One region of the Neobacillus sp. NPDC058068 genome, then DNA from elsewhere that is predicted to be linked to it. Evidence: riboswitches for the same ligand, from Rfam matches in the RefSeq annotation. Region 1 holds a riboswitch; each other region holds the start of a gene.

The links. A riboswitch is a leader RNA that binds a small molecule or an ion and turns the genes downstream of it on or off. The one in region 1 is predicted to bind S-adenosylmethionine.
Region 2: linked by a shared signal. The riboswitch ahead of mtnK (S-methyl-5-thioribose kinase) and the one ahead of ACFVSW_RS06905 (methionine ABC transporter ATP-binding protein) in region 1 are both predicted to bind S-adenosylmethionine.
Region 3: linked by a shared signal. The riboswitch ahead of ACFVSW_RS27265 (sugar ABC transporter substrate-binding protein) and the one ahead of ACFVSW_RS06905 (methionine ABC transporter ATP-binding protein) in region 1 are both predicted to bind S-adenosylmethionine.

The regions. Positions count from the first base shown of each region.
Region 1 covers NZ_JBHVSI010000004.1:216,083-222,506, reverse strand. Annotated here, with positions in the region: gene ACFVSW_RS06910 (O-acetylhomoserine aminocarboxypropyltransferase/cysteine synthase family protein) at 1-977, shown strand, start outside; SAM riboswitch class I at 1,103-1,211, shown strand; gene ACFVSW_RS06905 (methionine ABC transporter ATP-binding protein) at 1,346-2,371, shown strand; gene ACFVSW_RS06900 (methionine ABC transporter permease) at 2,364-3,029, shown strand; gene ACFVSW_RS06895 (MetQ/NlpA family ABC transporter substrate-binding protein) at 3,046-3,876, shown strand; gene sufC (Fe-S cluster assembly ATPase SufC) at 4,320-5,105, shown strand; gene sufD (Fe-S cluster assembly protein SufD) at 5,127-6,424, shown strand, end outside.
Region 2 covers NZ_JBHVSI010000002.1:166,573-172,996, reverse strand. Annotated here, with positions in the region: gene ACFVSW_RS03085 (thiamine pyrophosphate-dependent enzyme) at 1-2,237, shown strand, start outside; gene ACFVSW_RS03080 (ATP-binding protein) at 2,402-3,526, shown strand; gene mtnK (S-methyl-5-thioribose kinase) at 3,561-4,751, opposite strand; SAM riboswitch class I at 4,857-5,013, opposite strand; gene ACFVSW_RS03070 (pyridoxal phosphate-dependent aminotransferase) at 5,253-6,424, shown strand, end outside.
Region 3 covers NZ_JBHVSI010000040.1:4,837-11,260, reverse strand. Annotated here, with positions in the region: gene ACFVSW_RS27270 (MFS transporter) at 1-708, opposite strand, end outside; SAM riboswitch class I at 971-1,079, shown strand; gene ACFVSW_RS27265 (sugar ABC transporter substrate-binding protein) at 1,207-2,322, shown strand; gene ACFVSW_RS27260 (sugar ABC transporter ATP-binding protein) at 2,407-3,891, shown strand; gene ACFVSW_RS27255 (ABC transporter permease) at 3,893-4,897, shown strand; gene ACFVSW_RS27250 (PadR family transcriptional regulator) at 5,074-5,598, shown strand; gene ACFVSW_RS27245 (MFS transporter) at 5,603-6,424, shown strand, end outside.

The DNA.
Region 1 (6,424 bases):
ATGGCGGAACTTATAATTTATTTGCCGTTACCCTTCCTAAATACGGAATTAAAGTGAAATTTGTCAACCCGGATAATCCTGAAAATTTCCGCACGGCGATTACTGAAAAAACAAAAGCAGTCTTCGCTGAAACGATTGGTAATCCGAGCTTACGCGTACTCGATATTGAAAAGGTAGCGGCAATTGCTCATGAGGCCGGGGTTCCATTAATAATTGACAATACCTTTGCGACACCGTATCTGTGCCGGCCATTTGAGCATGGTGCAGACATTGTCGTTCACTCGGCCACAAAATGGCTGTTGGGAAATGGCACGACAACTGGCGGTGTGATTGTCGATGGCGGGAAATTTGACTGGAACTCGCCGAAATTTCCGGGCTTTACAACTCCAGATGCAAGTTATCATGATCTCGTGTATGCAGAAGCACTAGGTGCGGTCGCTTATATTATCAAAGCACGCGTCCAGCTTTTACGTGATCTGGGGCCGGCACTAAGTCCGCAAAATGCTTTCCAGTTCACACTTGGTCTTGAAACACTTCATGTGCGGATGAAAGAGCATGTTGCCAATACGAAGGAAGTGGTAAATTACTTAGTCAATCATCCTGCAGTGGAGTGGGTTTCTTACCCTGGACATCCATCACATCCGGATCATGAATTAGCGCAAAAGTATTTGCCAAAAGGTGCCGGCTCCATGGTTGTCTTTGGGATTAAAGGTGGCAAAGAGGCAGGGGCTAAATTGATTGATGCAATTACGCTGTGGGCACATGTTGCCAATGTTGGCGATGCAAAAAGCTTAATTATTCACCCGGCAAGCACCACTCATCAGCAATTAGATGCAGATGGGCTTAAGTCTGCAGGGGTATCTGAGGATTTAATTCGCCTTTCCATTGGTATTGAAAATGTCGAGGATTTAATCGAAGATCTCGAATCAGCGATTGAAACGGCGACCGGCTTAGCTTCCCTAAAAACAAATGCTTAAATTCAGCTGACACTATTATCCAAATAAATTCTCATTGACACTGCTTTTTATCCGTGATACGATAGCAATCGTAATATCATTACTTAAATAATTTAACGTGTAAATTGAATATAGAATGCTGTAAGCTCTTATCAAGAGAGGTGGAGGGATGTGCCCGATGAAGCCCGGCAACCGTCAATATTTGTATTGAAATGGTGCCAATTCACACAAAGCGGTTGCTTTGGGAGATGGGAGAAAGGATTGTTTTAATAATGCCTTTCTGCCTGTGCAGAGAGGCATTTTTATTTTAAAAAAAAGAATCTTTTCTTGAAAACAGCCTAACTCTATAAACAAGAATCTGTAAATTGGATAAAAAGCAGGTGATTCAAGTGATATCGATAAAAAACGCAAGTAAAATTTTTCCTTCAAAACAGGGGCATTTAAAGGCAGTTAATGATGTAAACCTGGAAATACAAGAAGGAGAAATTTTCGGAGTGATTGGATATAGCGGTGCCGGAAAAAGTACGTTAATCCGGATGTTAAATGGACTCGAGCTCCCGACGAATGGAACCGTTACGGTAGCCGGCCGGGTGATTTCGAAAATAAAGGGTGCTGAGCTCCGGAAAGCTCGCCAGGAAATCAGTATGATTTTCCAGCATTTTAACTTGCTGTGGTCTCGGACAGTAAGTGAAAATATTGCTTTTCCATTAGAAATCGCAGGGGTAAATAGTTCGCAAAGAAAACAGCGAGTGCAGGAACTTATTAAGCTAGTCGGTCTCGAAGGCAGGGAAAATGCTTACCCTGCGCAGCTGAGCGGCGGGCAAAAGCAGCGCGTCGGGATTGCTAGAGCACTTGCTAACAATCCAAAAGTATTGCTTTGTGATGAAGCAACTTCCGCGCTCGATCCGCAAACGACCGATTCGATTTTGGATTTGTTGGTCGATATTAATAAACGGCTGGGTTTAACAATTGTCTTGATTACGCATGAAATGCATGTCATCCGGAAAATATGCCACCGGGTAGCGGTCATGGAAAGTGGAAGAGTCGTTGAGCTTGGTCCAGTGCTTGATGTGTTTAAAAACCCGGAGCAGCCGATTACGAAGCGATTTGTCCAGCAGGTAACGGAACCGGAAGAAACGAAGGAAACAACCCAACATCTACTCGAACTTTATCCGCATGGTCGTGTGGTTCAGCTCTCGTTCGTTGGGGAGACAACAGAACAGCCATTAATCACAAATGTTATCCGGAATTTCGATGTGGTTGTCAATATTCTTCAAGGGAAGATTTCACACACCCAAAACGGATCATACGGAACATTATTTATTCACTTGGATGGGCAAGTAAGCGAAATACAGAAGGCCATCGATTATATTCACTCACAGCAAGTCGGCGTGGAGGTGATCAGTAATGGCTGATTTTATGGAAATGGTAAAGTGGGACAAATTAATTGAAGCAACACGTGAAACGATGTATATGACTTCCATTTCCGTGTTTGCGACATTTGTTTTAGGATTATTACTTGGTCTGCTGTTGTTTTTAACAGATAAAGGGAATATATGGGCCAATCGGACCGTTAATGTTGTTATTGGCGGCTTTGTCAATATTTTCAGATCCATTCCCTTTATTATCTTAATAGTTTTATTATTTCCATTTACAAAATTATTGTTAGGGACGATACTCGGGGCAAATGCGGCGCTTCCAGCCCTCATTATTGGTGCAGCCCCATTTTATGCGCGAATGGTAGAAATTGCGCTTAGGGAAATCGATAAAGGTGTGATCGAAGCATCGCAATCGATGGGAGCAACCCATGGCCATATTATTTTTAAAGTATTAATACCGGAATCCTTACCGGCATTAATTTCAGGGATTACCGTTACAGCTATTTCGCTCGTTGGCTTTACGGCAATGGCTGGAGTCATTGGAGCTGGCGGACTTGGGAATTTTGCCTATCTCTATGGGTTTCAGGGCAATAAACCGATTGTCACGTTAGTTGCAACGATTGCGATCTTAATTATAGTTTTTATTGTCCAATTTATTGGTGATTATTTTACAAAGAAAACAGATAAGCGATAACAGGAGGAGTTATATCATGAAAAAGGTATTTAGTTTCATTGGAATTACGTTACTGGCATTTGCCCTTACAGCGTGTGGCAGTACAAAAAACGATTCAGCGGGGAAAAATGGAAACAAAAAATTAGTCGTTGGTGCCTCTTCTGTACCACATGCGGAAGTGCTAGAGGCAGCAAAGCCATTATTAAAGGAAAAAGGTATTGACCTAGACATCAAAGTTTTCCAAGATTATATTCTTCCAAACGTAGCATTAAGGGATAAAGACCTCGATGCCAACTATTTTCAAACACCAGGGTATTTAGACCTGCAAATGAAAGATAATAAGGACTTTGATTTTGTAAGTGTTGGCGAAATTCATAAGGAACCAATCGGAATTTATTCTAAAAAATATAAGAGCTTAAAAGACCTTCCACAAGGTGCAAAAATAATAATGAGTAATTCATTTAGTGACCATGGACGTATTTTACCTATTTTTGAAAAAGCAGGATTAATTAAGCTTAAAGAAGGCGTTGGCGCGAATGCAAGAGTTGAGGATATTATTGAAAATCCAAAGAACCTTGATTTCTCAACGTTAATTGAAGCCAAATTATTAGCATCTTCTTTCGAAAGCGGTGAAGGTGATGCAGTGGTTATTAATACGAACTACGCATTAGAAGGCGGCGTTGACATCGGAAAGTATGGAATTGCCTTTGAAGGCGATGACGTTGTACCGGCAAACCTTGTGGTCGTTCGTTCAGAGGACAAAGACAAAGAAACCATCAAAACACTTGTAGAAGTTCTCAAATCAAAAGAAATCCAAGACTTCATTCTTGAAAAATACAAAGGGGCCGTTGTACCGGTTTCTAAATAAAACGTATTTAAATAGGAAGAAAAGCAGAAAGTCAGTGACAACTTCACTGGCTTTTTCTGGCCGATAGGAAAGTATACTTTCCTATCAGGCATAAGTGCAACTACGCCTCTGTCTTCGCCTAAGAGCTCGCCAATCGGCGAGTTTTCTTTATATTTTCGCTCCAATTAATAGAACATGTATTACCATTGGCAAAACAATATAAAATAAGGTATCATTTATACCGAATGTGTTTTACATAAAGAGTTTTCGTCTGAATTTTCACAAAATTACTCCTTTCATTCTCATTTAGGACTTGCTTAATGAAAATAGCAGCTTTGTTTTTACTGTTTAGGAGTTGCTAATACATTTCATTTGTTATAAGATTGTAATGAGAATAAAATGAGAATTGCTTCATAGAACATTGTAGTTTCAAGATACAAATCATTCTTTTCGGAGGTATAAATATGGCTGGATCAACTTTAACAATTAAGGACCTTCATGTAGAAATTGAGGGTAAAGAAATATTAAAAGGGGTAAACCTTGAAATAAAGGGTGGAGAAATCCATGCAATCATGGGGCCAAACGGTACTGGTAAATCCACTTTATCTTCTGCTATCATGGGTCACCCAAAATATGAAGTGACAAGCGGAAACATTACATTAGATGGACAAAATGTTCTTGAAATGGAAGTAGATGAGCGCGCACGTGCCGGTCTTTTCTTAGCAATGCAATATCCAAGTGAAATTAACGGCGTTACAAATGCAGACTTCCTACGTTCTGCAATCAACAGCCGTCTTGGTGAAGGAAACGAAATTTCATTGATGAAATTCATCCGTAAAATGGATAAGCAAATGGAATTCCTTGAAATGGATCTTGATATGGCACAGCGTTATTTAAATGAAGGCTTCTCCGGCGGTGAGAAAAAACGGAATGAAATCTTGCAATTGACGATGTTAGAACCGAAAATTGCCATCTTAGATGAAATTGACTCCGGACTAGATATCGATGCCCTAAAGGTTGTATCCAAGGGAATCAATGAAATGCGCGGCGAAGATTTCGGCTGCTTAATTATTACGCACTATCAACGTCTGTTAAACTATATCACTCCTGACCATGTGCATGTAATGATGCAAGGCCGCATTGTGAAATCCGGCGGACCAGAGCTAGCACAACGCTTAGAAGCAGAAGGATATGACTGGATCAAGCAAGAACTTGGAATTGAAGATGAAACAGTTGGGCAAGAAGCGTAAGAGAGCGTTAGGAGGATTACAATGACAACAGAAACAAAATTATCATTTGATAATGGCAAAGTAAGCTCGTTCTCCAAAGAAATGAGCGAGCCTGCTTGGTTTGAAGAATTCCGTCTTAAGGCATTAACAGATTTCGAACAGCTGCCAATGCCAAGACCTGATAAAACGAAAATCGATAAATGGAATTTCACGCAATTCAATCAACATACGGTCAAAAGTGCTGCCTATCCTTCACTTGCAGAATTGCCGGAAGAAGTGAAAGCATTAATTGATATGGATGCTGAAAACAAGAACTTATATATCCAAAGAAATCAAACGCCTGCCTTTTCAGCTTTATCTGAAGAGCTAAAAAACAAGGGTGTAATTTTTACCGATATTTTCACTGCTGCTAGAGAGCATGGTGATCTGTTGAAAAAGTATTACATGACGCAGGCTATCAATGCTGACGAACATCGTTTGACGGCGCTTCACGCAGCACTTGTAAATGGCGGGGTTTTCTTATATGTTCCGAAGAATGTAGAAGTTGCCGAGCCAATTCACGCCGTGTTTGTCCACGATGATGCTGAGGCCAATCTGTTCAACCATGTGATTGTTGTTGCTGAAGATAATAGTGCCGTAACATATGTTGAAAACTACATTTCAACAATGGAAACATCAAATACAGTTGCTAATATTCTGGTAGAAGTGATTGCGAACGCCAATGCGAGAGTGACATTTGGGGCAGTTGATAACCTTGCAAAAGGAATTACGACGTATGTGAACCGCCGCGGTGTTGCCGGCAGAGATGCACGAATTGAATGGGCCTTAGGGTTAATGAATGAAGGAAACACGATTTCAGAAAACACGACTAATTTAATTGGCGATGGCTCTTATGGAGATACTAAAACAGTTGTTGTCGGACGCGGTGAGCAAACACAAAACTTCACCACCAAGGTTGTTCACTTCGGGAAAAACAGCGAAGGCTATATTTTGAAGCATGGTGTAATGAAAGACAGTGCTACTTCCATCTTTAATGGAATCGGTAAAATTGAACATGGCGCTTCTAAATCAAATGCTGAGCAAGAATCACGTGTGTTAATGCTAAGTGAAAAAGCACGCGGCGATGCCAATCCAATCCTATTAATTGATGAGGATGATGTAACGGCAGGTCACGCTGCTTCTGTCGGCCGGGTTGATAACTTACAGCTTTACTACCTAATGAGCCGCGGCATTACGAAAACGGAAGCGGAACGCTTGATTATTCATGGTTTCCTAGCACCAGTTGTTAACCAACTTCCGATAGAAGGGGTTAAGAAACAGCTGACTGAAGTGATCGAAAG
Region 2 (6,424 bases), on a different contig from region 1:
TTGAGTCAGGAAATGAAATGGCTGCAATGGCAGCTGCGCAAATCAATTATCATATTATGGGCTATTTCCCAATTACTCCATCTACAGAAGTAGCCCAATTTTTAGATCAAATGAAAACCCGTGGGGAACACGATATTAAATTGATACCGGCAGACGGCGAACATGGTTCAGCAGGCATTTGTTATGGTGCCGCCGCGACAGGGGCACGGGTGATTAATGCCACAAGTGCAAATGGGTTCTTATATATGATAGAACAGATGCCAGTACAATCGGGAACTCGTTTTCCAATGGTCATGAACCTTGTAACTCGTTCTGTCAGCGGACCGCTTGATATTAGGGGAGATCACTCCGACCTTTATTATGCCTTGAATACAGGATGGGTTATTTTAACAGCTAAGACGCCGCAAGCCGTTTACGATCTGAACATCATGGCATTGAAAATTGCCGAGCATTCTAAAGTAAGACTGCCAGTTATTGTGGCCTACGATGGCTTCTTTACCTCTCACCAAAAAAGGCGGGTGGAATACTTTAAAGACCGAAGAGTGGTACAGCAATTTGTTGGCGAGTGCCCAACTGATTACAATTTTATCAGAGATCCGCAAAAACCAGTAACGATTGGTGCCCATATGAGCGGCGATGATTTCATCAACAATCATTTCCAACAGTCAGAAGCAATCTACAATGCCGGTGAGGTATTTAGAGAAGTTGCTGCCGAATACGCCAAGCTTTCCGGCCGAGAATATCCTGTTCTTGATTTATATAAAATGGAAGATGCTGATGTGGCTTTATTCTTATTAAACTCTGCCGCCGAATCGGCTAAAGATGTTGTTGACCAGCTTCGTGCAAAAGGGATTAAAGCAGGCGTAATCAGTCCGAATATCATCCGTCCATTTCCGGCAAAGGAAATCCGCGAGGCCCTAAAAAATGTGAAAGCATTGTTGGTGGGGGAACGTGCTGATTCATACGGTGCAAATGGTCCTAACTTAACCCATGAAGTGAAGTCGGCTCTTCAAGATGATAAAGAAAATCAAACCATTGTCTTAAGCCGTGTCTTTGGTCTCGGCGGTAAGGATTTTTATGCAACTGATGCGCAAGCTTTCTTTGATATGGTCATTGACGCTATGGATAAAGGAAGAGCTGAAAAGCCGTTTGATTACTATGGCCATGTTCCGGGTGATCCGGAGAAAATTCTGAAGCCGGTCATTTTACCACAACATGGGGATGCATTCAAAACTGGCTTAATTGATGTGAAAATGGATGAAGAAACGAATAAATTAAAGGTGAAAATACCGCCACTCCGTGCGCTTACAGGGAAACCGAAACGAATTGCCTCAGGTCACGGCGCATGTCCTGGATGCGGAATATTCGCTGGTCTGGAATTATTCTTTAAAGGCATCGAAGGCGATGTTGTTACCTTATTCCAAACTGGCTGTGCTTATGTTACAACGACTGGCTATCCAAACACTTCACATAAGCAAACAATGATTCATAATTTGTTCCAAAACGGTGCTGCCACATTATCCGGCACGCTTGAAGCCTTTATGGAACTGAAGCGCCGTGGTGAAATCGAGGTAGCTGACGATGCTACATTTGTAATGATTACTGGTGACGGCGGAATGGATATCGGAATGGGTTCGGCAATTGGTACGGCTCTTCGCGGACATAAATTAATTATGCTTGAATATGATAACGAAGGTTATATGAATACAGGTTCACAAATGTCCTATTCGACGCCACTTGGGCATATGACCAGTACCTCCGGTGTTGGAAAAACACAGCGCGGTAAAGCCTTCCACCATAAGGATACAGCACAAATCATGGCTGCAACCAATATACCGTATGTCTTTACTGGTTCGGAAGCCTTCCCGCAAGACTTGGTGAAAAAGGGTGCAAAAGCACAGTGGTATGCGCAAAATGTAGGACCTGTGTACGGGAAACTCTTAATCGCTTGTCCTTTAAACTGGAAATCGGACGACCGGTTCGGTACAACGATTGTCGAAGCTGCGGTAAATTCCTGTTTCTTCCCGCTTTATGAAGTGGAGCAAGGGGAAACAACGATTACCTACAATCCAGAAGAAAAGAACAAACGGATTTCACTTTCTGATTGGTTAAAATATATGGGTAAAACAAAACATCTATTAAAAGATGAAAACAAACCTATTTTAGAAGAGTTTGAAGAAGAAGTAGAAAAAAGATGGCAGCGTTTAAAAGCGAAGCATGAAAACCCTATGTTATAGATAATGCAAAAACGTAAAGCACACAAAGTGCTTTGCGTTTTTGCATTTTTACGGTTATGGTCATTAAAAATTTGCTTACCATACGAAAAGGGTTTTGCTCGTTCGATGTAGAATATATGTCTAATACTATTGCAAGATTATTTGTGTTCGCGGGGTGGCTATAGGTGGAGAAGCAGATCAAACAGGAAAACGCTTTACCTCTAGAAATTAGTGAAAAGCAGAAGATGGAAACTGATTTGCAGAAGAGCGAACAAAGATACAGACGGATTTTTGAAGATTCCATCGATGGACTTATCTTATGGGACAATCAGCATCGTATCGTTGATATTAATTTGGCTGGTGAAAAAATGCTTAGCCTCCCAAAGGAAGAATTAATCGGACTGCGATTATACGATTTATATACCCATCATGAAAGCAATACACAGGAAATAATAAAACATTTTGAACAGGCTCTCATTGATGGGCAGAGTACCTCTATAATCATTGTTGAAAAAGTGGACAGTAAAAAGACGTATTTTGAATATTCCTCAAAAGCGGAAATCGTTGAGGGGTTGAATTTTACTGTTTTTAAGGATATTTCGGAAACAATCGAGATGCAGGAGCATCTGCGAAAATCAGATACCTTAAATGTGATTGGCGAACTAGCGGCAGGAATTGCCCATGAAATACGTAATCCGATGACCGCTTTAAAAGGTTTCATTCAATTACTTGAGGGCAGTATTATGAAAGAGCATTCGATGTATTATCAGGTTATTACTTCGGAGCTTCAGCGAATTGATTCAATTATCAACGAATTTTTGATGCTTGCTAAACCGCAGGCAACTAGGTATGAAGAAAAGGAAATAAATCAAATCATGAAGGAAACAGTCGACTTGTTGACTGCACAAGCAGTCCTTCACAATGTTCAATTTGTTACAAATTATGATGAACAGCTTCCGCCTATATTTTGTGAACCAAATCAGTTGAAAAAAGTCTTTATCAATTTAATCAAAAATGCTATCGAGGTTATGCAAGAAGGCGGGAATATTACCATTACCATTAAGAAAATGGCCAATCGAATGAGTATTTCGATTGAGGATGAAGGGATGGGAATACCGAAAGAAATTATCAATAAGCTGGGTGAACCATTTTATACGACTAAAGACCAAGGTACCGGTCTTGGCTTAATGGTTAGCTTTCGCATCATTGCAGAGCATAAAGGAACCATTAACGTTGAAAGTGAAGAAGGGAAAGGGACGATTTTTCGGATCACCCTCCCTCTTGACGATATCAATGTGAATGATACCTAAGTAAAGAGCAGTCCGAACAAGCTCGGATTGCTTTTTACTTTTTAAGTACTTCTTTAACCAAATTTATGAAAGCTCCAAGATTTTTGATTTCTTTCCTCTGTTTGATTAGGATTCCCCCAAGTTCCAACGTTTTACGTTTGGCAGCTAATCTAGTTTGCTCCTCTTCAATGCTGTCTAAATCGGCAACATGTGCAAGCCCAATTGTTCTTCTGATTAACTCACAGCCAGTAAAACCAAGAGCATCATCGAAAAACTTAGCTAAATTGTAGTTTAAGAATGTGGAGGTTTGCGCTAAATTTTCCTTATTTTCAGTATTCCAAAGGTGCTTGTATTGTTCTTCAAATACATTCCACACTGTTTCAAGATGATTGATAAAGAGAACTTGGTTATGCTCGTTCACTATGACTTGGAAAAGGAGATTCGCAAATACCTGGCCAATATCAAATCCAGCGGGACCATAAAACGCGAATTCAGGGTCAATAACTTTTGTTTCCGAATCATTGGCAAAAACACTTCCAGTATGCAAATCTCCATGAAGAAGAACTTCTGCTTCTGTTAGGAAGCTTTTTTTCAATACGTTCACATGAAATTTCAGTTCTTCATCTTTCCAAAGGGCTTCGACTGTAGTACGTAAGCCGGCCTCGAATTCGTTGGTCTCTGCATCAAAGAAGGGATCGTTGAAAATTAAATCCTCGGTGATTTTGCAAAGCTCTGGATTGATAAACTGTTGAACCTTTTCTTTTTTTAAAGACGGACCTAATCCATAATCCGATGTGAAAAATAGTGTTTTCGCCAGATATTCACCCAGATGTTGGGATAGAAGCGGGTAAGTTTCGCCTTTTATGAATCCCTTTCTCGCAATTAAAAGATGGGAGAGGTCTTCCATGACGGTCACTGCCAGCACATCATTAGTATAGTAAACCTCTGGAACATACTTTGGTGCAATAGAACCAAAAATTATCAGGGCATCTGCTTCAATCTTTGCCCTTTTAAGTGTCAATGGCCAGCTTTCACCCACGACTTTGGCATATGGAAGAGCTTGTTTGATGATTACACCTTTTCCGTTCTTTTCGTCGACAATATGAAAAACTAAATTAAGATTCCCATCACCAATCTCCTTACAGGAAAGTTCAGGGTTATCAGAAAAAAGGTTTAATGCTAATGCCAACTCTGTGGCGGTAGTTTCGGTTAATGGCTGATAAGTTGTTTGCTTTAATAGACTCATTTCTAAAATTCCTCCTAATTAGTGGAGGCTTATCCGTGCGTATTTCGGCACTAAAAAAGCCTCTTTCTCATCTGAAAGAGGCTAGAAGACGGTGATTCTTCGCACCTCTTATCTCTCAGAAAGACAATCCTTCTGTTGGAATTAGCACCGTGCCTGTTAGGGGATCCTTCCCCGGCGCGAATAGGCGCCCCATTTCATAATGGTTTTCCGGTCGGTTGCTGGGCTTCAAAGGGCCAATCCCTCAGCCAGCTCATGATAAGAGTAAATAAAGTTTTCAGTTTTTTCAATCTGATAAAAACTATAACAAGATTAAGTAATGGGTGTCAATATTTTTTATTCAATCCACAAACCAATCCGTCCAAAAGGTAACGTTAAGAAATCTTTAATTTCATGAATCTTCACTGCTTTTGAAATTTTCCCTTTACAAGCTAATATAAAAGTTATAACATTTGTCACTAGAAATTCAACAATAATTTGAAAATAAAAAAGCAGGTGAGAACGATGAAGCAGTTTCCGCCATCGGAACTTTTGAATAGTCTACCAAAACAATTTTTTGCCGGTCTTGTTAAAAAAGTTGGCGAATATATAGCCGCGGGCCATGATGTGATTAACTTAGGACAAGGCAATCCAGATCAGCCGACACCGCCGCATATTGTCGCAAAGCTTCAGGAAGCAGCAGCCAATCCGCTCAACCATAAATATTCGCCTTTTCAAGGATTTAGTTACTTAAAACAAGCGGCAGCAGATTTTTATCTAAGAGAATATGGTGTGACCATTGATGCCGACAAAGAGGTGGCAATATTATTTGGCGGTAAAGCGGGGCTGGTTGAGATTCCTCAGTGTTTATTAAACCCAGGCGATACCATCCTCGTTCCCGACCCAGGTTATCCTGATTATTGGTCGGGTGTTGCGCTTGCAAAGGCGGAAATGGTTACCATGCCGTTACGAGAAGAAAATGGTTTCTTACCGGATTATCAAGAACTAGATTCAACTGCTTTATCAAAAGCAAAATTAATGTTTCTCAATTACCCGAATAATCCTACCGGTGCAACCGCGAGTGAGGAGTTCTTTGCAGAAACTATCAATCTGGCCCGTGAAAATGATATTTGCGTAGTCCATGATTTTGCTTATGGTGCGATTGGATTTGACGGCGTTAAACCAATTAGCTTTTTACAAGCAGACGGTGCGAAAGAAGTGGGAATTGAAATCTACACGCTATCGAAAACCTATAATATGGCGGGCTGGAGAGTTGGATTTGCAGTGGGGAATGAGAGTGTCATTTCCGCGATTGAACTTTTGCAGGACCATCTTTACGTCAGTTTATTTGGAGCGGTACAAGAGGCCGCTGCGGTTGCATTGACGGGTCCCCAGGATTGTGTGAACGAACTAAATGAACTGTACGAACGGAGGCGCAACGTTTTAATTACTGGTCTTCATTCGCTTGGTTGGAATGTCACCGCCCCAAAAGGCTCATTTTTTGCCTGGCTTAAGGTTCCGGATGGGTATTCATCTGAGGAATTTTCAACCATTCTTCTTGATCAAGCACATATCATGGTAGGACCGGGGATTGGCTTTGGAGATTTTGGCGAGGGCTATGTCCGTGTTGGTTTATTATCATCAGAGGAACGGTTAACAGAAGCTATCAGAAGAATAAGTCGTTTAGAAATATTTAA
Region 3 (6,424 bases), on a different contig from region 1:
TGCTGGCCCGTGCAAATCACTAACAAATAAGGATAAAATCGGTTGGATGCTAAAGTGTGCAATCTGGACAAGAGCAGAGATTAGCAGCACGGTTAATAACACGGGATTGCGAGTAATATGCTTCAATACTTCCTTGCTTGAATAATGGGTTTTGGCACCCTTTTTGGCTTCAAGCAGGAATTCTTTTGTGGCAATGACAAGTAGCGCAGAAATGAATATGGAAATGGAGGTCCATTTAAAGGTGGTAGAATAGCCAAGGGAATCTGCCAATATTCCGCCTAACATTGGCCCTAACAACGAACCTGTGATGCTGCCGGTTTGCAATGTACCAAGGACCCGTCCAGCAATCTGTTTCGGTGTTTGTGTGGAAATGAAAGCTTGTGACATCGGGATAAATCCCGAAAAGAATCCCATGAAAAATCGCAGCATAAAAAGCTGCCAAACGGAATGGACATATCCTATAAGAAAAATCGAGAATGCCATTCCTAATCCGGAAAAAATAAGAATTTTTTTCCTCCCATAGCGGTCGCCAATTCTCCCCCAAATCGGTGAAAAAAGGAAGGCGGAAACAAATGTAATCGCAAACGTTAACCCTGACCAATGCTGGACATATTTTTCGGAAAAATCCCCAAACGACTCAATGTACAACGAAATAAACGGCATAACCATCGTCATACTTCCGGCTACAAAGAAGTTGGCAAACCACATGATCAGTAAATTACGTTTGGCACTTTCCTGCTGGTTCACGCTATTAAACACTTCTTTCTAAAGTTATTTCGGTTCCCTAAATATTATCATACCGAAGTTTCTGATGATTATAAAGGGATAGGTCTTACTTTGAAACTTTGCTTTATTTTCCCCTACATGCAAGTGTTTTGAATATTTTTTAAGTAGAAATATTCAAAACACTATTGACAACTTATTAATAGGAGTTTAAATTAAGTTTAATACTTTAAATGAATAATACGTTCTCTTATCAAGAGTGGCAGAGGGACTGGCCCGATGACGCCCAGCAACCGTTCCGACAAGGAATTGGTGCTAAATCCTGCAAAACAATTTTTTGTTTTGAAAGATAAGAGAGGAGTAATCCTTCTATTTGTGATGAAACCTCTCTTTTCTGGAGAGGTTTTTTATTTTACCTAAAAACAAACTTTTCCAATAGGAGTAACGGTGTATTGGTAAGAACAAAAAGGAGGAGCTTTAAAAATGAAAAGGAATTTATTAAAAAGTACGTTCGTATCAGCATTGGCGGCAACGCTATTACTAACTGGCTGTGCTTCTGGCGGGGAAACAAAACAGGCAAGCGGCAATAAAAAGGTTTCACTTGAAGGGGTACCGGAGGCATTTTCCAAAGGGGATCAGTTGAAAATCAAGGTCATTCGTAAAATTGGCGGTGACGACCATACAGCCCAATTCTTAGCCGGGGCAAAAGAAGAAGGAGAAGCATTAGGGATAAAAGTAGACGTGTTTACCGCAAATGGGGACACAGCGAAATTCCACGATGCCATCAATCAGGCATTAGATCAGAATTATGATGGATTTATCATTTCACACGGTGACGACGATGCCACAGTAAACGATGTAAAGAAAATCGTAGAAAAAGGAAAACATGTTGTTGCATTTGACTCGAATCCAAACCTGGCGAATGTTGAAGGTGTGACGCTTACGTCTCAGGATGATGAAGCATTAGCGACCTTAGCACTTGACCAGCTCGTAAAGGATACGAAGGGTAAAGCCAATATTGCTTATCTTTGGGTAGACGGCTTCCCGCCAATGGTCCGTCGGAACAAAGTTTATCAGGATGTGCTTGCGAAAAACCCCGGGCTTAAAGAAGTGGAACGCTTTGGCGTAGCAGCAGCGGATACAAGTGTGCAAACGCAAAATGCCGTTGCGGCGATGTTGAACAAATACCCTAAGGGCAAGCTTGACGCTATCTTTGCTACGTGGGATGCTTTTGCGATTGGTGCAGCACGTGCGCTTAAAGAAGCAGGCCGTGAAGAAGTGAAAATCTTTGGAATTGATGTTTCCAATGCAGACCTGCAGGATATCCAAAGAAAAGGCAGTGCCTGGAAGTATACAGCGGCTGTCGATCCTAAATTAATCGGCGCTGTCGATTTGAGAATACTTGCGAAAAAACTGGCTGGCGAAGAAACACCAAAAACCTATGACTTAGAAGCATCACTTGTTTCTCAAAAAAACCTGCAGGACTCCAAGGATCCAGTGAACATGGTTAATCTTTCAAAAATCATCCCAGGCTGGGGTGAGTCTACGGCATTTGAAGAAGAGTGGATGAAAACGTTAAAGAAGCATTATAAAAAATAATTCCAGCTGGCACTCTCTTATTCAATCGATTAAGAGAGTGTCGTTTTGATAGGGGGTGGCATTTTGACGAGTTCAACATTGGCAATGAAAAACATCTCAATTGAATTTCCAGGCGTAAAGGCGTTAAACCAGGTTAATTTTTCGATGGAAACGGGGAAAATTCAGGCATTGATTGGGGCGAATGGTGCAGGGAAATCAACGTTAATGAAGGTTCTCTCCGGAGCCTATGACCACTATACCGGCGAGATATCGATGGATGGGCAAAACCTGAAGATTCGTTCCCCGAAAAATGCCCAGGATGCTGGTATTCAAATTGTTTACCAGGAGGTTGATACGGCCCTTATTCCGTATTTAACCGTGGCTGAAAATATTATGCTGCTGGACACTGTTCATAACATGGGAAAACGACAATGGATGAAATGGAATAAGCTTCATCAAAAAGCGGCGCAAATCTTGTCCGGTATGAATATTAGACTTTCAACGAAGACGCTGGTGAGCGAGTTGTCACTTGCTGAAAAACAAATGATTTTAATCGCTAGAGCAGTTTCCAATAAGTGCAAGTTTCTTATTTTAGATGAGCCGACTGCACCATTGAGCCATACCGAAACGAGCGAACTTTTTCGGATTACTCGGGAACTAGTTAAACAAGATGTAGGGATTATTTTTATCTCACACCGCCTGCCGGAAATATTTGAAATCTGCGATGAAGTGACGGTTATGCGAAATGGTGAATTTGTTGTGAAAGAGCAGGTTGCCGCCACAACTTCCAATAAAGTGGTTGAGCATATGCTTGGTCAAAAGCTGGAGGAGCAGTTTCCCGAAAGGAATACGACCATTGGAAACAGCGTCCTAGAAGTGAAAGGACTTTCTGATAGAGAAAAAATTAAAAACTTGAATTTTCACGTTAAATCAGGAGAAATCGTTGGAATTGCGGGGCTTGTTGGCGCTGGGAAAACAGAAATGTGTAAAGCGTTATTCGGTTCCGAGAAAGTAACTGGCGGGGAAATCCTGCTTCACGGGACCGAAGTGAAAATAAAGAGTCCGTATGAGGCAGTAAAGAAGGGGTTTGCTTTAGTTCCCGAAGAACGGAGGAAGGAAGGAATTCTTGTTCTTGAATCAGTGGAAGCTAATTTGACAGCAGCGAACCTAGGGAGCTTTTCAAAGACTTTTAGCTTCTTAGATAGAAAAAGAGAAAAAGAGACAGCTAGGCAATTGATCAGACGCCTCGGAATTAAAACCCCATCTGAGGAAACGAAGGTCCAAAATCTGTCTGGCGGTAATCAGCAAAAGGTAGCAATCGGAAAATGGCTCGTTGCCGATGCGGATGTCTACATTTTTGATGAACCAACCAAAGGCGTCGATGTCGGGGCGAAGAAGGATATCTTTGAATTAATTGTCGAATTGGCCAGCCGGGGCAAAGCGATTATCTATGCATCATCCGAGCTTTCGGAGATTATCGGGATTACAGACCGGGTCTATGTTTTATATGACGGCAAGGCGGTAAAGGAATTGGAAACAAAAGCAACCAGCGAAGAGGAACTTTTAATGTATTCAACAGGGGGCAGGTAAAATGGAAGCAAAAATTTCAGCGAAGAATCAGGAGGCCCCAGCGAAAAAGGCTTTTGAGCTATTTCAGTTTTTATATAAATACGGGACTATCATTACGATTCTTGCACTTATCATTATTTTTTCAGCCGCCAATCCTGCATTTATTCAGGGCAGCAATATTATCAATATTTTACGTTCTATATCGATTGTGACGATAATTGCGATTGGCATTACGATTTCATTATCTGTAAATGGTTTCGATTTGTCGGTAGGCTCAGTGGCATCGCTTTCTAATGCGGTTGTCATTTCGATGTTTGTATGGTTTTCACAGAATACTGTGGTGGCAATTATTTCTGCGATTGCGGCGTCATTGGTTGTTGGGGCGTTAAACTCGTTCATGATTGTGAAGTTAAGAATCCCTGATATGCTGATGACGTTGGCGACGATGTTTATTATCCAAGGGACAGCACTTACCTACACAAAGGGAGCAACGGTTTCGCAAAATATGGTGATGCCGGATGGCTCAATGGCGACAGGTTTGATTAGTCCATTTTTTGCAAAAATCGGTGAGGTGCCATGGATTATTATCATCATGGCTGTGACCGTCATGCTTGTGCACATCTTTTTGACCTATACAAAGCATGGCCGCTATATGTATGTAATCGGTGGAAATAAAGAAGCGGCAAGACTCTCAGGGATCCCTGTGAATAAATATAAGGTAGCCGCCTATTTACTATCGGCACTGTTTGCAGCGATTGGCGGGATTGTGCTTGCATCTCGTGTTATGACGTCAGAAATTAATTCAGGGGCGCCCTACTTAATGGATTCAGTAGCCGCCGCCTTTATCGGCTTTTCAGTACTTGGAGCCGGGAAGGCCAATGCGATTGGCACGTTTGTTGGGGCAGTCTTGATTGGAATATTGCAAAACGGCCTCGTGATGATGTCGGTGCCGTATTATGCGATGGATATTGTTAAAGGGGCAGTATTGGCCTTTGCACTTGCGATTACCTACTATAAGCAGAAATAAACCTATTCACATTGTGGATAGGTTTTTTTGTGGCTATTTAAGGGCAATGGTCAATTCGCAAATAAACTGTCACGAATCGCAAATAAAAAATTTATTGAAAAAATATCCAAATCTATATTGACAATATTTATATTAACAATGATAATATAAACATAAATAATATGAGGTGAACACAAATGAACATACAAGACGTTATCCTTGGCTTTATCTACGAGGAGCCGATGAGCGGCTATGATATCAAACAAATGATGGAGAATTCCGTGTCCTACTTTTTCGACGCGTCATTTGGGGCGATTTATCCGGCATTAAGGAAAATGGAAAAGGAAGGTCTGGTTGAAAAACAGGTGATCCAGCAAGACGGAAAGCCGAACAAGAATTTATTCGTGATAACGGAAAGTGGAAAAGAGCAATTTCAACATTACCTTAACAGCCCAGTCAATCCAACCGTAACAAGATCAGATGTCCTAATCCGCATATTCTTTGGGAGGTTTACCACCAAGGAAAAAATCCAACAGTGGTTGGAAGAAGAGCACGTAAAGAGCCAGGCAATGTTTGATAATTTAAACAGAATTGCTAAGATTTACCCGAATATGGAACAGCACAAAAGATTTACATTAGAATTTGGGATTCGCCAAGCTAAGATGATTTTGGGAATGGTCGACGAAGAACTTAAAAAATTGAATGAACAACAAGGGGAGTAATAGAATGAAGGGAACTGGCGGAATGAAGATTGTTTTGCTCATGTGTTTAGGGGTATTTGTTTGTATGCTTGATTCCACGATTATGAACATTACGCTGCCGGCGATTCAAAATAGCTTGCACACAACATTAGAAACGAGCTCATGGATGTTGAATGTATACACGATGACGATTGCTGTTTTAGCAATTCCAATGGCAAGGTTTGCAGAGATGTTTGGCCGAAATAAATTTTATATAGTCGGACTATTTGTTTTTGGATTAGGGTCAGCACTTTGCGGGCTGGCGACGAGTGGGGACTTTTTAATCGCTGCAAGGCTCATTCAAAGCTTAGGTGCCGCCATCTTAATTCCATGCAGTATGGTGATTGGTATAGCTTCGATGCCAATTGAAAAAAGGATTCTTCCTTTAACATTGTTGGGAGCCACGCAGGGTTTAGCCACGGCATTGGGACCGACGGTGGGAGGAATCATTACTGAAAAACTAAGCTGGCATTGGGTTTTCTACGTCAATGTTCCAATTTGTTTACTTGCTATTGTCGCAGCCTTCATTATCTTAACACTAAAGAAAGAAGCTCGTGTAAAATCAAAAATAGACTGGTTTGGATTGCTCTTCTCTGTTTCGGCTATTTTCCCACTTAACCTTGTATTGATCAAAGGGAATACATGGGGCTGGGTAAGTACGCTGGCAATTTTATGCTATTTAATGACGGTCGCCTCCATCGCCTTGTTCATCGTGGCAGAGAAAAAATCGAAGGCTCCAATGGTAAATCTAAATCTCTTTAAAGACCGCTTGTTTACAGGGTCAGTTGTAACAGTGACAACAGGGTTT